2 regions of the Diaphorobacter sp. JS3051 genome follow, and region 1 is predicted to be linked to the other one. Evidence: predicted binding sites of a transcription regulator. Region 1 holds the regulator's gene; the other holds the start of a gene.

The links. Region 1 encodes HrcA, which represses chaperone genes, less so after heat shock. Its sites were predicted from a motif close to TTAGCACTCNNNNNNNNNGAGTGCTAA; they were not measured.
Region 2: the regulator HrcA is predicted to act here: its motif matches at 1,818-1,844, upstream of I3K84_RS09510 (co-chaperone GroES).

The regions. Positions count from the first base shown of each region.
Region 1 is NZ_CP065406.1:1,775,821-1,779,696, forward strand. Features, by position in the region: one part of gene I3K84_RS08505 (IS3 family transposase) at 1-116, opposite strand, end outside; AL1L pseudoknot at 10-126, opposite strand; one part of gene I3K84_RS08505 (IS3 family transposase) at 116-404, opposite strand; gene I3K84_RS08510 (hypothetical protein) at 304-990, opposite strand; gene hrcA (heat-inducible transcriptional repressor HrcA) at 1,665-2,669, opposite strand; gene I3K84_RS08520 (NAD kinase) at 2,698-3,594, shown strand; gene recN (DNA repair protein RecN) at 3,597-3,876, shown strand, end outside.
Region 2 is NZ_CP065406.1:1,983,848-1,987,723, reverse strand. Features, by position in the region: gene groL (chaperonin GroEL) at 1-1,351, opposite strand, end outside; gene I3K84_RS09510 (co-chaperone GroES) at 1,442-1,732, opposite strand; gene I3K84_RS09505 (bifunctional nicotinamide-nucleotide adenylyltransferase/Nudix hydroxylase) at 1,943-2,977, opposite strand; gene I3K84_RS09500 (cysteine hydrolase) at 3,033-3,876, opposite strand, start outside.

The DNA of each region.
Region 1 (3,876 bases):
GTAACACGACGGGGCCATCTGCAGCGCCCGGCAGATGGGCTCGACCCCGTAGTCATCACGGTGGCGGTCGATGTAGGCCTTCACGACTTGAGTCGGCGGTCGAGCTCCGCCTGCGCGAAAAACGCGCTGGCCGTCTTCAGGATGTCGTTGGCCCGGCGCAATTCTTTGACCTCACGCTCCAGTTCCTTGATGCGCTGCGCATCCGAGGTGGTGGTGCCGGGGCGCTGGCCGCTGTCGACCTCGGCCTTCTTGACCCAGTCGTTCAAGGTCTGTGGCACGCAGCCAATCTTGGGGGCAATCGATTCAATCGCTGCCCACAGCGACGGGTAGTCGGCTCGGTGCTCCTGCACCATGCGCACGGCGCGCTCGCGCACTTCCGGGGAGAACTTCGGTGACTTGTTCATAGCTCCATCTTCTCAAGTGTTGGAGCCTCCTCAAAACCCGGGGCGGTTCAGCAGCGGGCGCACCGAACAAGCCGCTCTTGCGCAAGTGGTCGAAATGCGTGGCCGGGTTCGGCACGTAGGTGAGCCCCCACAGGTCCATGACCCAGCGGTATCGGTTCATCACGAACCATGGCTGCCCCGCTTTCTCCTGCACCGCGATATAGGAGCCGAAGGTCTCGTCCTGACCTGCAATGGGCGGTTCGCACTGATGACCACGCAGCGGGCATGTTGCCCAGCCCGGAAAAGCCGGAGGGCTGTCGCTGGTGTAGAAATGCTTGGGACTCGACTTGAAGAAGCTGGGTGACTTGATGCCCAGCTGACCGAGCTTGCGATGTTGCCTGCGGTAACGAGGCATGCGCCGCAACAGTTCCCAGGCCAGTCGCAGGTAGTCGTCGCGCGTGTAGCTGTCCAGCGGCTTGAGCGCCGGATACTGGTCCTGCTTGCGCCAGTTGGCGCCGGGTGCAAACAGCTCGTGCGACTCTTCATCACCCGCCTCGAAGCGCAGCCACTTGGGGCGGTCTGCGGGGCTTGAAGGCGTGCGGGGCATGGGTCCAATTGTCTTATGAATGGTAGGCCGTGTTGGACTTGAACCAACGACCAAAGGATTCAGGTTTGCATGAGTTTCCTCATTCCCTGGACTATCTCACCACCCTCGCCGCGAACTGCTTCGCGCGTTAGGGTGCCGGGCGCTCTTGGGGTGCTTATCGGATTGGCTCCTCACACCCTAGTCTCTGCACCTTCTCGCCTACCGGTCCTTCGACCTGCCTTCGGCGAGCTTGGCTCAGGATTGCCGGGCCATTGACTGGCTGACGGTTTCCCTGAGTTCACCCGGTTTTTCCATTGCCGCTTTCACGGCAAGGTCACCATTTCGATGAGTCCTCTGCTCTAACCAACTGAGCTAACGGCCCATTCATAAAACAACTTCAACTCTCCGCGTTTTCAGCGACCCCAAAGGCCGCCGAAAAACGCCATTTCTCCCTCAGTAGCAAGAACGTAGCAAGCGCCTACCCGCCAACTTCCTCGGTAGCAATCCGGCGAAATCGCCAGACCGCTGTAAGTGCTTGATTTCAAAGTGTTGGAATCAAGCAACCAGTCCGAAAAAAATGACGGTTAATCGCTCTGGCCTCTTGATTATGAGTCCTCTGCTCTAACCAACTGAGCTAACGTCCCAGGGTGCACTGCCCTGCCTCGTAGGCGGCGCAGCGGCGCGTATTGTAGGGGCTACTTCCGGTGACTCAGGGCGTTGGAGACCAGCTTGGAGGTGATGTCCACGATCTGGATCATGCGGTCATAGGACATGCGCGTGGGGCCGATCACGCCCAGGGTGCCCACCACCTGACCGTCGACCTCATAGGGTGCACTCACCACGGACAGCTCTTCAAATGGCACCACCTGGCTCTCTCCACCAATGAAGATGCGCACCCCTTCTGCCCGGCTGGAAATGTCCAGCAGGCGCAGAATCTGGGTCTTTTGCTCGAACAGGTCGAACGCACGGCGCAAGTGGCTCATGTCGCTGGAAAAATCGCTCACGGACAGCAGGTTGCGCTCGCCCGAGAACACCACCTCGTCCTGCGACCCGGACATGGCCTCCGAGCCCACGCTCACCGCGGCCTGCATCAGCGCCGCGATTTCTCCGCGCAGCTTGTCCACCTCCAGCTTCAGGCGCTCGCGCACCTGCTCCATGGTGAGGCCCGCGTAGTTGGCGTTGAGGAAGTTGGCGGCCTCCACCAGTTGCGACTGGGAGTAATCGACCTCGGTAAAGGTCACGCGGTTCTGCACATCACCGTCGGGCGAGACGATGATCACCAAAAAACGCTTCTCGGACAGCCGCAGGAATTCAATGTGGCGAAACACCGAGGCGCGCCGCGGCGCCATCACCACACCCACGAACTGCGACAGGCTCGACAACAGGTGGGCGGCGTTGGCGATCACCTTCTGCGGCTGCTCGGGCATGAGCTGGACTGTCGGCAACTGCTCCTGCTGCACGGTGAGCATGGTGTCGACGAACAGGCGATAGCCCTTGGCGGTGGGCACACGGCCCGCGGAGGTGTGGGGGCTGGCAATAAGCCCCAGGTCCTCCAGGTCTGCCATCACATTGCGTATGGTGGCGGGCGACAATTCAAGCCCTGATGCCCGCGACAAGGTTCTGGAGCCGACTGGCTGCCCCTCGGCTATGTAGCGTTCCACCAAGGCCTTGAGTAACAACTTGGAGCGGTCATCAAGCATTGAATCATTTTAATGATGTAATTTCTGCATGAAGCCCATCTTCCGCCGCGTTGCAGTCATAGGCAAATACCCGGGGCCTGGCGCCGTTTCAGCGTCCGACAGCGCACGGCAGATCATCGAGAGCATTGCCCAGTTCGTCACCCAGCAGGACTGCGAGTTGACGCTGGAGGCCGAAACCGCCGCCCACACGGGCCTCACGCAATACCACACGCTGGATGTGGAGGGGATCGGCCGGCAATGCGACCTGTGCCTGGTCGTAGGCGGCGACGGCACCATGCTGGGCGTGGGCAGGCGGCTGGCCGGCTACGGCACGCCGCTGGTGGGCATCAACCAGGGGCGGCTGGGCTTCATTACCGACATTCCGCTGGAGGGCTACCAGGACGCGCTCACGCCCATCCTGCACGGAGACTACGAAGAAGACGTGCGCCCGTTGATGCAGGCCTGCGTGATGCGCGGTGGCGAGTGCGTGTTCGAGGCGCTGGCCCTCAACGACGTGGTGGTCAACCGCGGCTCCACCTCCGGCATGGTGGAGCTGCGCGTGGAGGTGGACGGCGTATTCGTTTCCAACCAGCGCGCCGACGGCCTGATCGTCGCGTCGCCCACCGGCTCCACGGCGTATGCCCTGTCTGCAGGCGGCCCGATGCTGCACCCATCGATCCCCGGCTGGGTGCTGGTGCCGATCGCGCCGCACACCCTGTCCAACCGGCCGATCGTGCTTTCCGACGCGACCGAGGTGGCCATTGAGGTGGCCGGCGGGCGCGACATCAGCGCCAACTTCGACATGCAGTCGCTCGCATCGCTGCAACATGGCGACCGCATACTGGTGCGCCGTTCCGCGCACCGGGTGTGCTTTCTGCACCCGCGCGGCTGGAGTTACTTTGCCACCCTGCGCAAGAAGCTGGGCTGGTACGAGGGAGGTTCCTGACCATGGCCCTGAGGCGGATCGCCCTGAGCGATTTCGTGATCGTGCGATCGCTCGAGCTGGACCTGCATGCCGGCTTCACCGTGCTCACCGGTGAAACCGGTGCCGGCAAGTCCATCCTGATCGACGCGTTGCAACTGGTGCTGGGCGCGCGTGCCGACTCCGGTGTGATCCGCGAAGGCGCGCAGCGCACCGACGTCTGCGCCGAATTCGACGGTGGCACCGTCGCGCTGGCAGCCTGGCTGGACGAGGCGGGTTTTCCGCGCGACGACACGCTGCTGCTGC
Region 2 (3,876 bases), 210 kb from region 1:
GGGGGGCTTCGACAGCCTTCAGCACCAGCTTGATGCCGGCGTCCTGCTCAGGGTTGCCGGTGGACAGGTTGCCCACGGCCTGCTTGGCGCGCAGCAGTGCCACGCCGCCGCCGGCCACGATGCCTTCTTCCACGGCAGCGCGGGTGGCGTGCAGGGCGTCTTCCACGCGGGCCTTCTTTTCCTTCATCTCGACTTCGGTGGCAGCGCCCACCTTGATCACGGCCACGCCGCCGGCCAGCTTGGCCACGCGCTCTTGCAGCTTCTCACGGTCGTAGTCGCTGGTGGCTTCCTCGATCTGGATGCGGATCTGCTTCACGCGGGCTTCGATGTCGGCAGCGGCACCAGCACCGTCGATGATGGTGGTGTTTTCCTTGCCCACTTCGATGCGCTTGGCCTGGCCCAGGTCGGCCAGCGTCACCTTCTCCAGCGTCAGGCCCACTTCCTCGGCGATCACCTTGCCGCCCGTCAGGATGGCGATGTCTTCCAGCATGGCCTTGCGGCGGTCGCCGAAGCCGGGCGCCTTCACGGCCACGACCTTCAGGATGCCGCGGATGGTGTTCACCACCAAAGTTGCCAGGGCTTCGCCTTCGACATCTTCAGCAATGATCAGCAGAGGACGGCCAGCCTTGGCCACTTGCTCCAGCGTGGGCAGCAGGTCACGGATGTTGCTGATCTTCTTGTCGAACAGCAGCACGAAGGGGTTGTCCAGGATCGCGGACTGCTTCTCGGGGTTGTTGATGAAGTAGGGCGACAGGTAGCCGCGGTCGAACTGCATGCCTTCCACGACTTCCAGCTCGTTTTCCAGGCTCTTGCCGTCTTCCACGGTGATCACGCCTTCCTTGCCCACCTTGTCCATGGCGTCAGCAATGATCTTGCCCACGGACTCGTCGGAGTTGGCGGAGATCGAACCCACCTGGGCGATTTCCTTGGAGGTGGTCGTGGCCTTGGAGGCCTTCTTCAACTCTTCCACCAGGGCCACCACGGCCTTGTCGATGCCGCGCTTGAGGTCCATGGGGTTCAGGCCGGCGGCCACGTACTTGGAGCCTTCGCGCACGATGGCCTGGGCCAGCACGGTGGCGGTGGTGGTGCCGTCACCAGCGATGTCGTTGGTCTTGGAAGCCACTTCCTTCACGAGCTGCGCGCCCATGTTCTGCAACTTGTCTTTCAGTTCGATTTCCTTGGCCACGGACACGCCGTCCTTGGTCACCGTGGGGGCGCCGAACGAGCGCTCCAGTACCACGTTGCGGCCCTTGGGGCCCAGGGTCACCTTGACCGCGTTGGCCAGGATGTTCACGCCTTCAACCATGCGGGCGCGGGCTTCGCCGCCGAACACTACGTCTTTTGCTGCCATTTTTGGCTCCTACAAATTTGAATCAAATGGGCTGCCAACGCTGGTCTATCAAGCGCAGGCAGCTATGAAAAATGAGTTGACCAGAAGGGATTACTTCTCGACGACCGCGAACAGGTCGTCTTCCTTCATCACCAGCAGCTCGTCGCCATTGACCTTCACGGTCTGGCCGCTGTATTTGCCGAACAGCACGCGGTCGCCGACCTTCACGTTCAGGGCGATCAGCTCGCCCTTGTCGTTCTTCTTGCCAGGGCCAACGGCCAGCACTTCGCCTTGATCGGGCTTTTCCGCAGCGTTGTCGGGGATCACGATGCCCGAGGCGGTCGTGGTTTCGCTTTCGATACGTTTGACGATCACGCGATCGTGCAGGGGGCGAAGATTCATTGCATCTCTCCTGATAACAAAAAGGATTGCGACATCAAACAACGCGCCCGCAACGCGGACGCAGGGAACTGACACAGCGGTGTTGTTAGCACTCGTCTGTTTCGAGTGCTAATGATAGAGGCATTCGTGACAGTTTCAAGGCCGCAGTGTCGGCAGGGCCTGCGATCAAGGTGCGGAAGTGCGGAGGGCAGCCGCACTTCTCCGTCCGCCTCAGTGGACTGTGAGGCGCAAGAAGTGGTCCAGCATGTGAAAGTGGTCTTCAAAGAACGCTTCTTCCATGCCCGCGAGCCGGTCGATGGCCACCCACTCGGCATGCGCCGCGTCGTCAGCCGCCTGCACCGGGGGCAGCGGCGCGTCCTGCAGGTCGAAGTAGTGCGCGTGGGTGATGGTGCGGCCGCGTTGGCTGCGGTCGGGGTGGTCGAACACCGTCACGCTGCGCAGCGCCGCGCGCAGCGTGGCCTCGGGCAGGGCGCAATTCGTTTCCTCTGCCAGTTCACGCAGGCAGGACTGCCACAGCGTCTCGCGTTGTTCGATGAAGCCGCCGGGCACCGCCAGCAGGCCACGCCCTGGTGCGTGGGCGCGGCGGATGAGCAGCACGTGGTCCTGGCAGCGCAGTACTGCGTCCACGGTCACGAACACGGGCGGGTAGGGCGCCGTTGCCCAGGCGGCGCGGTAACCGCGCAGCATCTGCCATTCCTGCTGCAGTGTGGCGAAGTGCGGCGTGTGGGCGAATTGCTCCAACAGCGCTTGCGTGGCGGGCGGCAGCATGGGCGCCAGCGGCTGCAGCGCGTGGGCCACGGTGGCGGGTGTGGCGCCGAAGTAGGCGTCGCGGATGGCGGTCGCGTCGATGCGGCCCTGGCGCTCCATGCGTATCAATTCCCAGCCCGGAAAGGCGCTGAGGTAGCTGCTCGTGGCGTCCTTGAAATGGCCGACCAGCCCCACGCGCGCCTGCGGCGGGCTGTGGCGCGCCACCGCGTTGCGCACGGCTTCCACCCACACCGCCTCGTTGTAGTAGTCGCGCACCGGCAGCACGGTGAGGCGCGTGCGGTCGCCCTCGGGCAGAGCACCGCGCAGCATGGCTTCGCGTTCGTGCCAGGTGAACGGGTTCTTGGGTGTGCGCGCCTGGAAGGCCGAGCCGACGATGACGATGACCTGCCGCGCCTGCACCAGCGCTTCGCGCAGCAGGGCGAGATGGCCGGTGTGGACGGGCTCGAAGCGGCCGATGAGGATGGCGGTGTCGTACATGCGGCGATTCGTGTGTTCTCAAAAAAGTGAGCTGCTCGCGCTTGATGGATAAGCGCTAGAGGCAAATTTCGCTTGAAGTCGCCAGCCGTGCACCCTGGGCGTGCATCGCCTCCAGGAAGGCCTCATGCTGCGCCTCGAAGCCGGCCACGGGGCTCATGCAATCGGTAAGCAGCACCAGGCGCCGCGGGCTCCACCCGGGGTGCAGGCGGGCCAGGTGCTGGATGATGTGCTCGGTGGTGGCGCGCACGCAGTGGCTGCTGGCCTCGCCTGCGATGAGCAGCAGGTCTGCGCTGGCCAATTGGTCCAGCAGCTGGGTGTTCAGGGTGGTGTGCGGGTCGGCCGCGTCGGGTACTTCGGCCTGCACGGCGCTGTAGTGCTCGGTCCAGGGGCTCATGCCCTTGAAGACGGACTGCACGGCGCGCACGCGATGCGCCTGCCAGTCGCTGCACGCGGCCAGCACGTCGGTATGCACGCCATGGCCCCAGCTGCCGATTTCGCAATGCACGGGCCAGACCATGAGGGTGTAACGGCCCTGGGTTTCCAACGTGTCCAGGTAGTCCAGTGTGCGCGCCAGCGCGGCAGGGTCACGCGGCGCAAACGCACCCGCGCGGACCTGCGCAGCGGTGATGGCGGTGAAGGGCGCCACCGCGCCCCCGTCGCTGCGCTGCCAGTAGGCAGGGTGCGCCACGTCGTACCGCTGGTGCGAGTCGAGGGTGACAGTGATGTGGTCGATACCTGCCCCCTGCGCGCGGATGAACGCTGCCAGGCGCTGCATGTCCGCATGCGCGCCGGGAACGGGCAGCGCCGGGGCGGTTACCGCGCCGCTATGGGGATCGCGCGAGTGCCACGCGGCGGGCAGATCGCAGAAGTCGTTCTGAGGATCAATGGCGAGCAGGTGG